DNA from 4 places in the Pseudomonas sp. 86_A genome. Region 3 is predicted to be linked to each of the others. Evidence: predicted binding sites of a transcription regulator. Region 3 holds the regulator's gene; each other region holds the start of a gene.
What was found. The regulator FliA, encoded in region 3, starts transcription of late flagellar genes. The targets are predictions, from matches to a motif close to CTAAAGTTTNNNNNNNNNNNGCCGNTAA.
Positions count from the first base shown of each region.

Region 1 (4,640 bases), on a different contig from region 3:
GTCGCCGTTCCTGACGCCGCTGAAGCTGACGATGATGGTCTCGCTGTTTCTCGCGATCCCGGTGATCCTGCATCAGATCTGGGGCTTCATCGCACCGGGCCTGTACAAACATGAAAAGCGCATTGCGGTGCCGTTGCTGGTTTCCAGCATCCTGCTGTTCTACACCGGCATGGCATTCGCCTACTACTTCGTGTTCCCGCTGATCTTCAAATTCTTCGCCGCTGCCACCCCGGCCGGGGTGGAAATGATGACCGACATCGCCAGCTACCTCGATTTCGTGATGACGCTGTTCTTCGCCTTCGGCGTCGCGTTCGAGATCCCGGTGGCCGTGGTGCTGCTGGTGTGGATCGGCGTGGTCGACGTCAAATACCTGAAGAAGATCCGCCCGTACGTGATCATCGGCTGCTTCGTGGTCGGCATGATCCTGACCCCGCCGGACATCTTCTCGCAGACCCTGCTGGCCGTGCCGATGTGGATGCTGTTTGAAATCGGCATTCTGTTCGGTGGTTTGATCAGCAAGCGCGAACGTCCGGACGAGACGCCGGCCGACGATCACAACGACCAGCCGCCAGCGACCCAGGCATGAACCTGCTGTTGCTCGAAGAGGCCGACTTCATCGCGGCCGACCGCGTCGTGCTGCGTGATCGGCGCCTGACCCACATGCAGGAAGTGCATCGCTCGGAAGTCGGTGACAGCCTGCGGGTCGGGCGCATCAATGGCTTGATGGGCTCGGCCGAACTGCTGCGCCTTGAGGCCGGGGAAGCGGAACTGCGCGTCAGCCTCGATCAGTCACCACCGGCCAAGCTGCCGCTGACCCTGGTGCTGGCCCTGCTGCGCCCGAAGATGCTGCGGCGGGTGTTCCAGACCGTGGCGACCATGGGCGTGTCGAAGGTGATTCTGGTCAACAGCTACCGAGTCGAGAAGAGCTTTTGGCAGACGCCGTTTCTGGAGCCGGAAGCGATTCGCGAGAATCTGATCCTCGGCCTCGAACAGGCTCGCGATACCGTACTGCCGGAAATCATCATCGAGAAGCGCTTCAAGCCGTTCGTCGAAGACCGCCTGCCAGCGATCACCGAAGGCACCCTCGGCCTGGTCGGCCATCCCGGCAACTACCCGCCGTGCCCGCGCGCGCTGAGCGAACCGGTGACGCTGGCGATCGGCCCTGAAGGCGGCTGGATCCCCTACGAAATCGACCTGCTGGGCAAATCCGGCCTGCAACCGGTGCAACTGGGCGAACGCATCCTGCGCGTCGAAACCGCCGTCACAGCCCTCCTCGCCCGACTGTTCTAAAAGTACACACGCACCACTGTGGCGAGGGAGCTTGCTCCCGCTTGGGCGCGAAGCGACCATTGCTCTTCCTTCAGATGAAAATGTGTTTGCCAGTTGTGCGACGGCTGCGCCGCCGGGCGGGAGCAAGCTCCCTCGCCAATGTCGCTGCGTTCCAGACAAATCGGGTTACAGATTGCCATGAGCCCGCCGATACAGTCCCCATAAGTCCAATTAGTGAGTGGTCCGAGGGGAGTCGTCGCATGTACCATTGGTTAGCCGAGAATCTTGGAAACGTCAGCGTCAAACGCAAGCTGGGAATCGGTTTCGGCCTGGTGCTGTTGCTCACCCTGCTGATCACCTTCACCGGGTGGACCGGCATGGGCGGCATCATCAGCCGTGGCGACAAGCTGGGTTTCATCTCCAGCCTCAACGAGCTGACCAAGGACCTGCGCCTGGCACGCCTGGACTATGAAATGCGTCGCGGCGAACAAGGCCCGGGCGCGGTCAACGAGCTGCTGAGCAAACTCGACAGCGGCCTGCAAACCGCGCGCGGCCTGATCGAACAACCAGCCGACGCCGCCAGGGTCGAGCAACAGTTGGCCGCCGTCGCCGAATACAAGCGCGCCTTCGCCGACATGGTGCAGGCCGGGGCCAATCGCGAAGACGCCCGCAGCAAACTCGGCGCCACCGCCGACAACGCCGTGGCCAAAGTCGCCGAGGTGGAGAAATCCATGCTCCAGAGCGACAGCGTGGCGCAGTTCAACGCGGTGATCGACCTCAGCAAACTGATCCAGCAAGCGCGCTTCCAGGTGCGTGGCTACACCTACAGCGGCAAGACTGAAGCCGAGCAGCCAGCGCTCGACGCCATCGACAATGCCCTGAAGAACCTCGAAACCCTGCCGGCCAAACTGCCTGAGCAACACATCGCCAACCTGCAACAGGCCACCGATTCGCTCAAGGCTTATCGCGCGGCGGTCAGCCAGTTCCGCGACTCGCAGGTCGCCAGTGGAAAAGCCCTGGCCCGCATGTCGACCCAGGGCGACATCCTGCTCGACGTCAGCAAGCAGCTCACCGAATCGCAGACCGTGGTGCGCGACACCGATGCCGCGCATGCCAAGAACATGCTGATCATCGCCACCCTGCTGGCCGTGGCCTTCGGCTTGCTGGCCGCCTGGGCGATCACCCGGCAGATCATCATTCCGCTGAACCAGACCCTGAAAGTCGCCGAACGCGTGGCTGCCGGCGACCTGACCCACAATCTGGTCTCGCAACGCCGCGACGAACTCGGCCAGTTGCAGCGCTCGATGCAGAGCATGACTCAAGGCCTGCGCGACCTGATCGGCGGCATCAGCGACGGCGTGACGCAGATCGCCAGCGCCGCCGAAGAGCTGTCGGCGGTCACCGAGCAGACCAGCGCCGGGGTCAACAACCAAAAGATCGAGACCGATCAAGTCGCCACCGCCATGAACGAAATGGCCGCCACCGTGCAGGAAGTGGCGCGCAACGCCGAAGAGGCTTCCGAAGCCGCCGTGGCTGCCGATCAACAGGCCCGCGAGGGCGACAAGGTGGTCGGTGAAGCGATCGCGCAGATCGAGCGTCTGGCGGTCGAAGTCGGCCACTCCACCGAAGCCATGGGCGAGCTCAAGCGCGAAAGCGACAAGATCGGCAGCGTGCTCGACGTGATCAAGTCGGTGGCCCAGCAAACCAACCTGCTGGCCCTCAACGCCGCCATCGAAGCGGCCCGTGCCGGTGAAGCCGGCCGTGGTTTCGCGGTGGTCGCCGACGAAGTCCGCAGCCTCGCCCAGCGCACGCAGAAGTCCACCGAAGAGATCGAAGAGCTGATCGTCGGCCTGCAGAACGGCACCCAGCAAGTGGCGACGATCATGGATAACAGCCGCAGCTTGACCGACAGCAGTGTGGAACTGACCCGCCGTGCCGGTGGCTCACTGGAAAGCATCACCCGCACCGTGTCGGCGATTCAGGCGATGAACCAGCAGATTGCGGCGGCTGCCGAGCAGCAGAGCGCGGTGGCGGAAGAGATTAACCGTAGCGTGTTGAACGTGCGCGATGTGTCGGATCAGACGTCGGCGGCGAGTGAAGAAACGTCAGCGTCGAGTGTTGAGCTAGCGCGGCTGGGCACGCATCTGCAGATGCTGGTGGGACGCTTCAAGGTCTAAGCAGCATTGAAAAACTACTGTGGCGAGGGAGCTTGCTCCCGCTCGGCGGCGAAGCCTTCCTAAATCCAGGCAATCGGAGTCCGTCTGACGCAATTCGATTGAATGGTTCGGGGGCTGCTTCGCAGCCCAGCGGGAGCAAGCTCCCTCGCCACATGGGATTACAGAACCTGACGCAGGAAAGCCTGAGCCCGCGGATCCTTCGGTGCATCAAAGAACTCCGCCGGCGACGCATCTTCCAGCAATTTACCGTGATCGAAGAACAACACCCGATCCGCCACTTCCCGGGCGAAGCCCATCTCGTGGGTCACGCAGACCATGGTCATGCCTTCCACGGCCAGGTTCTTCATCACGTCCAGCACCTCACCGACCATTTCCGGGTCGAGGGCCGAAGTCGGCTCGTCGAACAGCATCACTTTCGGGTCCATTGCCAGCGCCCGGGCAATCGCCACGCGCTGTTGCTGACCGCCGGACAGGCGTGACGGATATTCCCGGGCCTTCTGCGCAATACCAACTTTCTCCAGCAACGCCAAGGCCTTGGCCTCGCTTTCCTTCTGCCCGCGTTTGCGCACGACTTTCTGCGCCAGACAGAGGTTTTCCAGCACGGTCATGTGCGGGAACAGGTTGAAGTGCTGGAACACCATGCCGACTTCGCGGCGGTAGGCGTTGACGTCGGTTTTCGGGTAGGCCAGTTGCAGACCGTCGATGCTCACCGAGCCCGAGTCGAATTCCTCCAGACCATTGAGGCAGCGCAGGAAGGTCGATTTACCGGAACCCGACGGGCCAATGACCACCAGCACTTCGCCCTTGGCGACGGAAGTGGTGACGTTATCCACAGCCCGTACTACCTGGCCACGGGTGTCGAAGACTTTAACCAGATCGCGGACTTCAATCACTTTGCGCGAGCCTCCGCTCAAGCCGGCTGGCGATTTTCGACAGCGGCAGGTTGATCAACAGGTACAGGCCGGCAACGCAGAACAGGATTTCGAACGGCGAGAACGAGGTGGTGATGACTTCACGACCGCTTTTCAGCAGCTCGGTAATCGCAATCACCGACACCAGCGAGGTGTCCTTGACCAGACTGATGAACTGCCCGGCCAACGGCGGCAGCACGCGCTTGAACGCTTGCGGCAGCACCACGTGGCGCATCGACTGGCCGGCGCTCAGGCCGAGCGAGCGCGCCGCTTCGTTCTGCCC
Region 1 is NZ_JAFGYS010000014.1:208,121-212,760, forward strand. It holds gene tatC (twin-arginine translocase subunit TatC) at 1-586, shown strand, start outside; gene J5M57_RS21925 (16S rRNA (uracil(1498)-N(3))-methyltransferase) at 583-1,290, shown strand; gene J5M57_RS21930 (methyl-accepting chemotaxis protein) at 1,530-3,446, shown strand; gene J5M57_RS21935 (amino acid ABC transporter ATP-binding protein) at 3,605-4,339, opposite strand; gene J5M57_RS21940 (amino acid ABC transporter permease) at 4,332-4,640, opposite strand, start outside.
Region 1: a site for FliA is predicted at 1,456-1,483, ahead of J5M57_RS21930 (methyl-accepting chemotaxis protein). Genes of this name have one in related genera too.

Region 2 (4,640 bases), on a different contig from region 3:
CTCAGGCGCGGGCGCTCGCTGAAATGCACCGGAACCAGAAATGAAAACGGCCCGCCCAAATGATGGGCGGGCCGTACAGGTTCGGCTTAAGCCTTGGCCTTGACGCCTTGATCTACCGGTTTTGGCGCGTTGCCTTCACCGTAGGTCTTCAGGTTCTGCAGGACGTAGATCGCCTTTTTATATTCAGGGATCAGGTTCTTGCCGTAGGCGTTGCCATTGAGGCCGTTGCTCTGGATGGCGTCGAGCTGGGTGGCGAAATACTCCAGCGCGTTGAATTTGGCATCAACGTCCTTGGTCACGCCGAAACGGTCGAACTTGTCGCCGGCATTGAGCAAGGTGAAGGAAGTGATCTCGGAGATCAGGCCGCGGCTGCGCAGGAAAACGCTCAGATTGCCCAGTTGCTTGACCGAGGTATTCGACGGATCAAAACCCTTGATGTTCTTGCGCAGGCCCTGCTTGTCCATTTCCGCAGTGTTCAGCGCGTTCGGGTCGTTGCCGACCATGGTCAGCATCTGCTGCACCTTGACGCTCTGATTCACCTGCTTTTTCGCGCCGGTATTGCGCACCAGCACCCCTGCCTTGCTCTCCCAGCCGCCGACAATGCCGATCGTCATGAGAAGACTCCCTGTAGAAAAACCATGAAATGTCCTTGGTGGACCACTCGAATGCCGGGAGTATCTACCGGCCAAGTAATGGCACCAACCCTTTTGGTGCAGTCGCTTACAATTTCTGTACATTCTCGATACAAATCATGACAAGCGTGCTGTCGTGGGAGCTACGGTTGATTGCGTGAACGCCATCGAAGATTTTTCAGGCCGCCGCACAGGGCGATTGAAGGGTTTGTATCAACGCCGATACCTGCCTTTGGTCAGCCCCGCGATTTGTTGCACGAAAGTACCTAAAGCTTCGCCGCGCGCCGACGATACGCTGGTGTACCCCCGCCGCTTTTCCCCGACTCCACAATAAAAAATCGCAGCTCAAGGACCGGTATCCATGCCCGCATTCCGCACCATTCAGGCTCGCTACACCCTGTTTCTGGTTCTGTTCATCCTGTTGCTGTCGGTACTGACCGTGGTCGGTATCAGCCAACTGGTCGCGCCCAAGCTGCGTCATACCGAAGAGCAGGTGGTGCTCAACCGCATCGCCGAAGTCGCCGAGCAGATTCAGGGCGAGCTGAACAAGGTTCAATCGCAGCAGCGCAGCATCACCCAGACCATTCCCCTGCTCGACAGCGCGGCCATCGACACGGTATTGCCGGGGCTGGTTGACCAGTACGGCGAGCTGAAAGTGTTTGGCGGCGGGATCTGGCCGCTGCCGGGACAGCGTGAGGCCGGGCGCAACAAATTCAGCACCTTCTGGCACCGTGATGCCTCGGGCAAACTGGCGGTGAACACCTTCTGGAACAGCGACGCCGCGCCCAACTACTACGACCAGAGCTGGTACAAGGGCGGCATGCAGACCCCGCGCGGCCAGTGCGCCTGGGCAGCAGCCTATAAAGATGACGCGAGTGCCGAGCCACGCACCAACTGCGCCATGGCGATCCAGAAAAACGGCAGCGCCTGGGGCGTATCGACCATCGACGTAACACTGGGCTTCTTCAACGACCTGGTGGCGCGCAAGGAAAAAGACCTGAACGCCGAAATGCTGATCGTCGAAGCCGACGGCAAGATCATCAGCAACAGCTCGCGCATCAGCGGCCCGATCGTGCTGAAGAACATCAGCGAACTGGCTGCCGGCTCGACCTTCGCCAGCCAGGTCAAGGCCGGCCTGCAGAATCGCGATCAGGCACAACGCGTCGAGTTCGACAACAACGGCGAGGCCAGCACCTTCTTCATGCGCCCGATCGAGGGCACGCCGTGGTTCCTCGCGACCGCCCTGCCGACCAAGATGCTCACCGCTCAGCGTGACGACGTGCTCAGCACCCTGAGCCTGCTGCAGATTCCGCTGGTGATCCTGCTGGTGCTGTTGCAGGTCTATGCGATCCGCCAACTGGTTTCGCGGATGAAAGCGCTGAAAGCCAACATCGACTTGCTGTCCAGCGGCGATGCCGACCTGACCCGACGCATCACCATCCGTGCCGAGGACGAACTCGGGGCCATCGGCCACTCGATCAACACCTTTATTGCCTACTTGCAAAACATGATCGGTGAAGTGACCCAGGCCACCGGCGCGATGGCGACGAGCCTCGACGACCTGCAACGCACCTCGGCGCACACCAGCCAGATCCTGTTGCGCCATGCTTCAGAAACCGACCAGACCGTCACCGCCATCACCGAAATGAGTTCGACCGCCGACAGCGTCGCGCAGAACGCCGCTGAAACCGCCGCGTTCACTCAACGCGCCAATGAAAACGCCGACCGTTCGCGGGTGGTGGTGGGTGAAGCGACCAACAGCGTGGTGGCGTTGATCGATGAAGTGGCCAGCGCCACTCAGAAAGTCGAGAACATGCAGCAGGACGCGCAACGCATCACCGAGATTCTCGGGGTGATCGGCGCCATCGCCGGGCAGACCAACCTGCTGGCCCTCAACGCCGCGATCGAAGCGGCCCGTGCCGGGGAACAAGGTCGCGGGTTCGCCGTGGTGGCCGATGAAGTGCGCGCCCTCGCCGCCCGCACCCAGGCCAGCACCTCGGAAATCAACGAAATGCTCACCCGCCTGACCCAGGGCGTGAGTTCCTCGGTCAGCGCCATGGAAAACACCCAGGCCAGTTGCCAGTCCGCCGCCGACGCCACCGCCCGGGTCACTTCGGGGCTGGATGAAATGGCCGGTTCGGTCAGCCACATCAACAGCCTCAGCACGCAGATCGCCACAGCAGCCGAGCAGCAAAGTGCGGTGACCGAAGAGATCAACCGCAGCATGGTGCAGATCCGCCACATGGTCGAAGAACTGGTGCACAGCGGCCAGGCCAGCGAAACCAACACCCGCCAGTTGCTGGAAGCCAACAGCCGGGTCAGCGCGATCATGGGGCGGTTCAAGGTTCGTTGATTGCCCCAGCAGCCTGATGTGGAGAGGGAGCTTGCTCCCGCCGGGTCGCGAAGCGGCCCCGACGCTGACACCGCGATAGACAGGTCACCGAAATTGACCGATTGGCGACTGCTACGCAGCCGAGCGGGAGCAAGCTCCCTCGCCACGGAAGGCATCTCCATTCTGCCTGACAGATTTGTAATGCCGCACTCAGCAGGCTGTCAGGCTTGATTGACGATCATCCTGCCGGCCTTTTTTGTATCAACTTGAAACACTCCGTTGATGCCGGGCAGGATAATCCGGTCAAAATGGCCGCCTGGAAACTCCCACCTGTGGCAAGCCACAGGTTCATCTCTGGTTTGTCTGCGAGTCGAGAACCCCTCATGCGAAATCCTTTGCGACTGGCCGCCCTCGGCGCCTTGCTCCTGTCCTCACTGGCCCAGGCCGCCGACCTGATCCCGATCGAAGTCCATCGCGACGCCAATTGTGGCTGCTGCAAAAAATGGATCAGCCACCTCGAAGCCAACGGCTTTAAAGTCGAAGACCACGTCGAAAGCGACATGAGCAGTTTCAAGCAGCAACACGGCGTGCCACCGCGCCTGGGCTCGTGCCACACCGCGCTGATCAACGGCAAGTTCGTCGAGGGCCATGTTCCGGCTGAACAAGTGCTGGCCCTGAGCAAACGCGACGACCTGCTGGGCGTGGCCGCACCGGGCATGCCGATGGGTTCGCCGGGGATGGAAATGGACGGCATGAGCGATGCCTATCAAGTGATCGGCCTGAAGAAGGACGGCACGGACGTGGTGGTGGCGGACTACCCGGCTCACTGATGGCCGCCGGTTACGTCGGGCTGTTCGCGGCGGCGTTCGGCGCGGCGACACTCTTGCCGCTGCAATCCGAAGCGCTGCTGGTCGGCCTGATCGTCAGCGACCGCTACTGGTTGTGGGGGCTGCTGGCCGTGGCGACGCTGGGCAATGTGCTGGGTTCGCTGGTCAACTGGTGGCTGGGACGCGGCATCGAACGCTTTCAGGATCGGCGCTGGTTTCCCGTCAGCGCGAAGCACATGGCCAGCGCGCGCAAGCACTATGAGCGTTACGGTCACTGGTCACTGCTGCTCAGCTGGTTGCCGGTGATCGGCGATCCGCTGACCCTGATCGCCGGCGTCATGCGCGAGCCACTCGGGCGCTTTGTGTTGATCGTCACCGTCGCCAAGGCTGCGCGTTACGCCGTGGTGGCGCTGCTGACTTCCGGTTGGCTGGGTTGAACATTTCGCCGCGGCGGTTGCCTGTGGTTAACGTCGCCCTAATCCCGCCGTTCCAGCATCGGCCGATTTCAATGGAGTTTGCCCCTATGTCCGTCACGCTGACCCGCTGGCTGCCCGGCCTGTTCCTGACGGCCGCGTTGCCGCTGTTTGCCCAGGCTGCCGCGTCCACTGATGCAGTGCCCGAAGCGGGCCCCACGTATGGCCCGGAGCTGCAAGGCTTCCAGTATCCCTACACGCTCAAGCACTTTGCCTTTCAGTCCCAGGGTAAATCCCTGCAGATGGGTTACATGGACGTCGCCGCCCACGGCAAAGCCAATGGCCGCACCGTGGTGCTGATGCACGGCAAGAATTTTTGCGCTGCCACCTGGGACAGTTCGATCAAGGCCTTGAGCGAGGCCGGCTACCGGGTTGT
Region 2 is NZ_JAFGYS010000004.1:152,439-157,078, reverse strand. It holds gene J5M57_RS08055 (GNAT family N-acetyltransferase) at 1-44, shown strand, start outside; gene J5M57_RS08050 (hypothetical protein) at 87-614, opposite strand; gene J5M57_RS08045 (methyl-accepting chemotaxis protein) at 994-2,985, shown strand; gene J5M57_RS08040 (DUF411 domain-containing protein) at 3,348-3,794, shown strand; gene J5M57_RS08035 (YqaA family protein) at 3,794-4,228, shown strand; gene J5M57_RS08030 (alpha/beta hydrolase) at 4,315-4,640, shown strand, end outside.
Region 2: a site for FliA is predicted at 899-926, ahead of J5M57_RS08045 (methyl-accepting chemotaxis protein). Genes of this name have one in related genera too.

Region 3 (4,640 bases):
TTGACCAACGGGAACGCAAACGCCTGATTGCCGAGCATCACCATCAGGGTCGGCATGATCGCGAGCGTCAGCGGCACCTTGATGACGATCTTCGAGCCCTGGCCCTTGGTCGAGTAGATGTTGATCGAACCGTTGAGCTGGGAAATCTTGGTCTTCACCACGTCCATGCCGACACCGCGGCCGGACACGTCGGAGATCTCGGTCTTGGTCGAGAAACCCGGGGCGAAAATCAGGTTGTAGCACTCGGTATCGCTCAGGCGATCGGCCGCATCCTTGTCCATCACACCGCGTTTTACCGCGATCGAACGCAGGACGTTCGGGTCCATGCCCTTGCCGTCGTCAGAGATCGACAACAGGATGTGGTCGCCTTCCTGCTCGGCCGCCAGCACCACACGACCGCCACGGGCCTTGCCCGACACTTCGCGTTCTTCCGGCGACTCGATGCCGTGGTCGACGGCGTTGCGCACCAAGTGGACCAGCGGGTCGGCCAGGGCCTCGACAAGGTTCTTGTCGAGGTCGGTTTCTTCACCCACCAGTTCCAGGTTGATCTCTTTCTTGAGCTGACGCGCCAGGTCGCGAACCAGACGCGGGAAGCGTCCGAAGACCTTCTTGATCGGCTGCATCCGGGTCTTCATCACCGCGGTCTGCAAGTCAGCCGTGACCACGTCGAGGTTCGACACGGCCTTGGACATGGCTTCGTCGCCGCTGTTCAGACCCAGGCGCACCAGACGGTTACGCACCAGTACCAGCTCGCCGACCATGTTCATGATTTCGTCGAGACGCGCGGTGTCGACCCGCACGGTGGTCTCGGCTTCGCTCGCCGGTTTTTCCGGTGGCGGATTTGCCGGAGCACGGGCCGGCGCCGGTGCCGCAGCGGCAGCCGGTTTTGGCGTTTCAGCTTTTGGCTCAGGCTTGGGCGCAGCTTTCGGCGCGGCGGCCGGAGCGGCAGCCGCCTTGGCAGCTGGCGCAGCGACTGTCGACGCGGAGCCGGCGGTCGCCGCGCCTGCATCGAACTTGCCTTTGCCGTGCAATTCGTCGAGCAACGATTCGAATTCGTGATCGCTGATCAGATCACTGCCGGCAGCCGCCGCTGCCGGCGCGGCTGGCGCAACCGGTGCCGAGGCGATCGCCGACTCCAGCGCTTCAACGGCAAAGTTGCCCTTGCCGTGCAACTGGTCGAGCAGCGCTTCGAATTCGTCGTCGGTGATGTCCGAGCTGTCGCCTGCAGCAGGCGCCGCCGCAGCAGTGGCTGTCGGTGCGACAGCGTCCGGCGCGAACTGGCCTTTGCCGTGCAACTGATCGAGCAACGACTCGAATTCAGCGTCGGTGATTTCATCGCTGGCGGCCGCATCGGCAGCCGGCGCAGGTGCAGCAGCGGCCGGGGCTTCGGCTTCGGCCTTGGCGGCGTTCAGCGAATCCAGCAGCTGTTCAAATTCGTTATCGGTGATGTCGCCCGAATCGCCGGCATCGCTTTCGACGACCAGTTCTTCGATCATCTCGGCCACCGGCGAAGCCGGGGCTTCATCGGCCGATTGCGGCTCGGCCAGACGCGCCAGCGCGGCCAGCAGTTCCGGAGTCGCAGCCGTGATCGGGGCACGTTCACGGACTTCGCTGAACATGCCGTTCACCGCGTCCAGTGCTTCAAGCACCACGTCCATCAGTTCTGCATCAACGCGACGCTCACCCTTGCGCAGGATGTCGAACACGTTTTCGGCGATGTGACAGCACTCCACCAGCTCGTTGAGCTGAAGGAAGCCGGCGCCCCCTTTTACAGTGTGGAAACCGCGAAAAATTGCGTTGAGCAGATCTGCGTCATCCGGGCGGCTTTCCAGCTCGACCAGTTGTTCGGACAGTTGCTCAAGAATCTCGCCGGCCTCAACCAGGAAATCCTGAAGGATCTCTTCATCGGCGCCGAAGCTCATTAATGGGGTGCTCCTACAGGTCTAAAAACCCAAAAAACCTAAAATTCCAAAACTCTAGAATCCGAGGCTGGATAACAAATCGTCCACATCGTCCTGACCGGACACAACGTCTTCTCGTTTATCGGCATGAATCTGCGGACCTTCACCCTGCGAGAGATGTTTTTGTGGATCTTTTTCTGCAAGCATCGCGGCGCGGTCATGTTCGATGCCCGCAAAGCGGTCGACCTGACTGGCCATGAGCACGAGTTTGAGCAAATTGCTTTCGACTTCGGTGACCAGTTGGGTCACACGCTTGATCACCTGACCGGTCAGGTCCTGGTAATCCTGAGCCAGCAGGATGTCGTTGAGGTTGCTCGACACCGCACGGTTGTCCGTGCTGCTGCGCGACAGAAAACCGTCGACCCGGCGCGCCAGTTCGCGGAACTCTTCAGCCCCGACCTCACGGCGCATGAAACGGCCCCAATCGGTGCTCAGGGCCTGGGCTTCTTCAGCCAGGCCATTGACCACCGGGGTAGCGCTTTCCACCAGATCCATGGTGCGGTTGGCCGCGGCTTCGGTCAGCTTGACCACATAGCCCAGGCGTTCGGTGGCGTCGGTGATTTGCGACACTTCCTCGGCCTGCGGCATGTGCGGATCGATCTGGAAGTTGACGATCGCACTGTGCAGTTCGCGTGTGAGCTTGCCCACTTCCTGATACAGGCCGCGGTCACGGGTCTGATTGAGCTCATGGATCAGTTGCACAGCGTCGCCGAACCTGCCTTTTTCAAGGCTCTCGACCAGTTCGACCGCGTGTTTTTTCAGGGTCGATTCGAAATCGCCCTGTGAAGATTCTTTATGCTCCATAGCTCCCCCGCGCGTTCATCAGCCGATGCGTTCGAAAATCTTCTCGATTTTTTCTTTCAGCGCCTGAGCCGTGAAAGGTTTGACCACGTAGCCGTTTACACCGGCCTGGGCCGCTTCGATGATCTGCTCGCGCTTGGCTTCTGCCGTCACCATCAGCACCGGCAGGTGCTTGAGTTTTTCATCGGCACGCACGTGGCGCAGCAGGTCGATACCGGTCATGCCCGGCATGTTCCAGTCCGTTACCAGAAAGTCGATGCTTCCGCTGTTGAGCACCGGAATGGCAGTGGTGCCATCGTCGGCCTCGACGGTGTTGGTGAACCCCAGATCACGCAGCAGGTTCTTGATGATCCGCCGCATCGTTGAGAAGTCATCAACGATGAGGATTTTCATGTTCTTGTCCAATTCGACCTCCAAGCAGTCTTAAACGCGCCCAGCACCTGGACGCGCCATTTCAATCAATCCGGCAAAGCACTCGATGACTGTCTGGAGCACAACAGAGCAAGACCGGTGCCGTTCATCACCGCACCAGCCTCGTTCGCAGTGTCCCCACACTGCCTTCAGCGCGCTCGCCACTCCCCCAAACGCCCCCGCAAGCGGGCCGCGCACTGGCTGTGTAACTGGCTGACCCGCGATTCACTGACGCCAAGGACTTCACCGATTTCCTTGAGGTTCAGCTCTTCGTCGTAGTACAGCGCCAACACCAGTCGCTCACGCTCCGGCAAATTGGCAATCGCGTCCGCCAGCGCTGCCTGGAAGCGTTCATCTTCCAGATCGCGTGACGGCTCAAGATGAGCACTGGCGCCATCCTCGTGCAGCCCTTCGTGTTCGCCGTCCTGCAACAGGTCGTCGAAACTGAACAGCCGGCTGCCCAGCGTGTCATTCAAAATCCCGTAGTAATCGTCGAGACTCAATTGGAGTTCGGCCGCAACTTCGTGATCTTTAGCATCACGGCCGGTTTTAGCTTCAATTGAGCGAATTGCGTCGCTGACCATACGGGTGTTGCGGTGAACCGAGCGTGGTGCCCAATCCCCTTTGCGCACTTCGTCGAGCATCGCGCCGCGGATTCGAATGCCCGCGTACGTTTCGAAACTGGCGCCCTTGCTGGCGTCATATTTGGTCGAAACTTCAAGCAGACCGATCATCCCGGCCTGAATCAGATCCTCGACCTGCACACTCGCCGGCAAGCGCGCCAGCAAGTGATAGGCAATGCGCTTGACCAGTGGCGCGTAACGCTCGATCAACTCGTACTGCGCGTCACGTGCCGACTTCTTGTAGTAGTTCATACCGCTCGCGGTCATAACACAGGCCCTGCTGTTTGCTGCACGAGGCGCTCGACGAAAAACTCCAGGTGACCGCGCGGGTTGGCAGGCAGCGGCCAGGTATCGACCTTCTGCGCGATCGCCTTGAACGCCAGCGCGCACTTGGAACGCGGGAAGGCTTCATAGACCGCTCGCTGCTTCTGCACTGCCTTGCGCACGCTTTCGTCGTACGGCACCGCGCCGACGTATTGTAAGGCGACGTCGAGGAAACGATCCGTGACCTTGGTCAACTTGGCGAACAGGTTGCGCCCTTCCTGCGGGCTCTGCGCCATGTTGGCGAGGACGCGGAAGCGGTTCATGCCATAGTCGCGGTTGAGCAGTTTGATCAGCGCGTAGGCGTCGGTGATCGAGGTCGGCTCGTCGCAGACCACCAGCAACACTTCCTGCGCTGCGCGAACGAAACTGACTACCGAGTCACCAATACCCGCAGCGGTATCAATCACCAGCACATCGAGGTTGTCGCCGATGTCGCTGAAGGCCTGAATCAGACCGGCGTGTTGCGCCGGGCTCAGATGAACCATGCTTTGCGTGCCGGACGCGGCCGGCACGATGCGGA
Region 3 is NZ_JAFGYS010000003.1:116,318-120,957, forward strand. It holds gene J5M57_RS06125 (chemotaxis protein CheA) at 1-1,922, opposite strand, end outside; gene J5M57_RS06130 (protein phosphatase CheZ) at 1,977-2,765, opposite strand; gene J5M57_RS06135 (chemotaxis response regulator CheY) at 2,784-3,155, opposite strand; gene fliA (RNA polymerase sigma factor FliA) at 3,323-4,063, opposite strand; gene fleN (flagellar synthesis regulator FleN) at 4,060-4,640, opposite strand, start outside.

Region 4 (4,640 bases), on a different contig from region 3:
CTGTCGCCGAAATTCGGCACCACCTACAGCTTTAACGATCACTACACCTGGTACGGCCAGTACGCCGAAGGCTTCCGCACGCCGACCGCCAAGGCCTTGTACGGTCGATTTGAAAACCTCGCGGGCGGCTATCAGGTCGCGCCGAACCCGGACCTTGAACCGGAAAAAAGCAAAAGCTATGAAACCGGTCTGCGTGGTCAATTTGCAGCGGGCACGTTCGACGTCGCGGTGTTCTACAACAAGTACCGTGATTTCATCGATGAGAACGCCATCACCCCCGGCTACACCGAGACCACGTTCCAGAGCAACAACATCAAACACGCCACCATCAAAGGTGTTGAGCTCAAAGGTCGCCTGAACCTCGACACCTTTGGCGCGCCGACCGGCCTCTACACCCAAGGCTCGATGGCGTACCTGTACGGGCGCAACGACGACAGCGGCCAGCCACTGAACAGCGTCAATCCGCTGACCGGCGTGTTCGGTCTCGGTTATGACCAGGACAACTACGGTGCGCTGCTGAGCTGGACGCTGGTCAAGCGCAAGGATCGTGTCGACAGCACTCAGTTCAAGACACCGGACGGCACCAGCACCCAGTTCAAGACGCCGGGATATGGCGTGCTCGACCTGGCCGGCTTCTACAAAGTCACCGACGACGTGACCGTCAATGCCGGCCTCTACAACCTGACCGACAAGAAGTACTGGCAGTGGGATGACGTGCGCGGTTACGACAGCGTCGGCGAAGCCTCGGTGACGCAACCGGCCAACCTTGATCGCCTGACCCAGCCGGGCCGCAACTTCGCGATCAATCTGGTCTGGGACATCTGATCCGCACGGCCCTACGACGCGCGCATTGATCAGCGCGTCGCGGGGCTTTTTTTACGGTTCGGCACCTGCCCGTTCGTCTCGTTATCAAGCGCCTCTTTTATCAAGGACCTCTCATGACCACTTCGGAAAAAGCCCTGCGTTCACAACGCCTGAACCAGATCACTCACGAGCCGCACAGCAAGCTCGACGCCCTGGTCAAGGCTCACGCGCCGTTCGAAACCCGCGCCAGTTTTGCGCGCTTCGTCGTCGCGCAATATCTGTTTCAGTCGGAACTGGTCGACCTCTATAACAACGCCGAACTGACAGCCATCGTCCCGGACCTGCCGGCCCGCTGCCGCGCTGCAGCGGCCAAGGCTGACCTGGCGGACCTGGACACTGAAGTCCCGGCCCCCGTTGCTGGCGCCGTGAAGAATCCGGGCAAGGCCCGTGCTTTGGGCTGGCTGTTCGTCTCCGAAGGCTCGAAGCTTGGCGCAGCGTTCCTGATCAAGCGCGCCGTAGCGCTGGAACTGAGCGAAACCTTCGGCGCCCGGCACCTGGGCGAGCCCGAGGGCGGTCGTGCCGAAGGCTGGAAAAGCTTCGTGCGCACCCTCGACTCGCTGCAATTCACGGCCGAAGAGGAAGCCGAAGTCGAGCAAGGCGCGCTGGATGCATTCAACCGCTTCACTGTGCTGCTGGAACAGGCTTACGCCACCGAAGCCGAGCCGGCCTGATCCAGCACAAATCCCCTTGTAGGAGTGAGCCTGCTCGCGATGGCGGTGTATCAGTCGACATTGATGTTGAATGACCGGACGCCATCGCGAGCAGGCTCACTCCTACAGGGGAACTGTGTAAGCCTGTAAGATCCCGATTCCGCTTCAGAAGCCACCGCTGAACCCATGCCGCAACCAGCCTCCTCCAAACTCGCCCGTCTGCTGTTCGGCCTGCTGGCCTACGTCAGCCTCGGCATCGGCCTGATTGCCATCGTCGTGCCAGGCTTGCCGACCACCGAGTTCATCCTGCTCGCCGCCTGGGCCGCCACGCGTAGCTCGCCACGCCTGAGCGCCTGGCTGGAAAACCATCGGCTGTTCGGACCGATCCTGAGCAACTGGCGCAACGGCAAGATCATCGCGCGCAAGGCCAAGGTCAGCGCCACGATCAGCATGCTGCTGTGTGCGACGCTGATGCTGGTGATGCTTGATCACGGCTGGCCGGTGTACCTGGCGATTGCCGGCATGACCCTGGGCAACCTGTGGATCTGGTCGCGCCCGGAAGCCATCACCTCCTCTTCCTGACTTCACAGCCCCTCTGTGGCGAGGGAGCTTGCTCCCGCTCGGCGGCAAAACCGTCGCAAAACCTTTGCACAGGGTGACTCGACAAGAATGCAGCGGAGCGCTTCGCACTCCAGCGGGAGCAAGCTCCCTCGCCACAAAAGCCTCATCACCCCACAAGCACTCCGTCATTCATCAGGCTGAAACTTCCCTGTAATTAATCGCCTTTTCAGCACAATCCCCTGCGCAAACGTTTAGCGCTGACCGTTCGTCGGCAAGGGCCTCATGCGCCCTCGCCCGGCGCCGATGAGCATTGAATGGCGCTGAATGGATTTGGCGAACCGGTTACTCCGCCCGGGCCAACCGCTCATTCATTCACGAGATCGCCCCATGTTCGACTCTCTCTCCATTCGCCTGAAAATCGTCCTGCTCTCCGGTCTGTGCCTGCTCGGTGTGGTTGCGCTGATCGTCGGCATGAACATTTACCAGACCAACCAGAACGACGAACTGGTCAGCGACTCGAGCAACAAGCTGCTCACCGCCAGTGTGCAGAACCTGTTGCAAGCCAAGGCAGCCGAGCAGGCGGTGCGGGTGCAGAAGACGTTTGGCGAAAGCCTGACGGTGATCACCGCCCTGGCCGATCAGATCAAGGACATGCGCGTGATGGCCGCCAAGCGTTCGCTGGACGCTGGCGCCCTGCGTGAAGAGTTGAACCTGAGCCTGAAAACCGCGTTCGAGCGCAACGACAAGGTGCTCGGCATCTGGCTCGCCTTCGAACCCAACGGCCTCGATGGCAAGGACAGCGAATTCGTCAACGATGCCGCGCGCCAGTCCAACGAAGCCGGGCGTTTTGCGACGTATTGGAGCCGCGCTGCCGGTTCTGCGCTGAACACAATCATGGTCGAAGAAGACATGACCAAGACCACCCTCAGCCTCAGCGGCACGCCGTACAACAGCTGGTACACCTGCCCTCGCGACAACAAGCGCACCTGCCTGCTCGACCCGTATGCCGACACTGTGGGCACCAAGGAAATGTTGATGACCACCATTTCCGTGCCGCTGATCGTCGACGGCAAGGCCATCGGCGTGGTCGGTGTCGACATCGCCCTTGATGCCCTGCAAGCGGCGGCCGTGGAGTCCCAGCGCAACCTGTTCAACAACGCCGGGCACATGCTGATTGTTTCCGGCAGCGGCGTGCTCGGTGCCGACAGTTCCGATGCGACCAAGGTCGGCAAAAAGATCACGGACACCCTTGGCGCCGACGGCAAAGACCTGCTGCAACTGGTCAGCAGCGGCACGCCGAAGATTCTCGAACAGGGCGACTTGATTCGCGCCGTGTATCCGGTCGATCCGATTGGCAACTCACGGGCCTGGGGCGTGGTCATCGACCTGCCGAAACAGGTGCTGCTGGCCGATTCGGTCAAGCTGCAAGCGGTGCTCGACGATGCTCAGGAAACCGGCGTGTTTACCGCATTGGCAGTGGCAGTGGTGGCCGGTCTGATTGGCCTGCTGCTGATCTGGCTCACCGCTTCCGGCGTCACGCGCCCGATCAACAGCGTTGCCGAGATGCTGAAAAACATTGCCAGCGGTGAAGGCGATCTGACCCAGCGCCTGAACTACAGCAAGCAGGATGAACTGGGCGAACTGGTGAACTGGTTCAACCGCTTCCTCGACAAGCTGCAACCGACCATCGCCCAGATCAAGCAGAGTATCACCGAGGCCCGTGGCACCGCCGACCAGTCTTCGGAAATCGCCCGCCAGACCAGCGAAGGCATGCAGGTGCAGTTCCGCGAAATCGACCAGGTCGCCACCGCGTCCAACGAAATGAGCGCTACCGCCCACGACGTCGCCAACAGTGCCTCGAACGCGGCCAACGCGGCCAAGGGCGCCGATCAGTCGGCCAAGGACGGCATGTCGATCATCGAACGCAGCACCCGCGACATCAATCAACTGGCCGACGAAGTCAGCAAAGCGGTGACCGAAGTCGAAGCGCTGGCAGTCAACAGCGAGCAGATCGGCTCGGTGCTGGAAGTGATCCGCAGCATCGCCGAACAGACCAACCTGCTGGCCCTCAACGCCGCCATCGAAGCGGCCCGCGCCGGTGAGAGCGGGCGTGGTTTCGCGGTGGTCGCCGATGAAGTGCGCAACCTCGCCAAGCGCACCCAGGATTCGGTGGAAGAAATCCGCATCGTCATCGAGCGCATCCAGACCGGCACCCGAGGCGTAGTCGCGACCATGCATTCGAGCCAGACCCAGGCCCACAACAACGCCGGGCAGATCCGTCAGGCGGTGGATGCGCTGGGCAAGATCAGCGATGCGGTGACGGTGATCAGCGACATGAACCTGCAGATCGCCAGCGCCGCCGAACAGCAAAGCGCCGTGGCCGAAGAGGTCAACCGCAACGTCTCGGCGATTCGCACCGTGACTGAAACCCTGACCGAGCAAGCCACCGAGTCGGCGGCGATCAGCAGCCAGCTCAATGCCTTGGCCAGCCAGCAGATGAAATTGATGGATCAGTTCCGCGTATAACGCCACGCAGTTCCCCTGTAGGAGTGAGCCTGCTCGCGA
Region 4 is NZ_JAFGYS010000013.1:173,770-178,409, reverse strand. It holds gene J5M57_RS20680 (TonB-dependent receptor) at 1-825, shown strand, start outside; gene J5M57_RS20675 (biliverdin-producing heme oxygenase) at 939-1,535, shown strand; gene J5M57_RS20670 (YbaN family protein) at 1,701-2,096, shown strand; gene J5M57_RS20665 (methyl-accepting chemotaxis protein) at 2,463-4,601, shown strand.
Region 4: a site for FliA is predicted at 2,355-2,382, ahead of J5M57_RS20665 (methyl-accepting chemotaxis protein). Genes of this name have one in related genera too.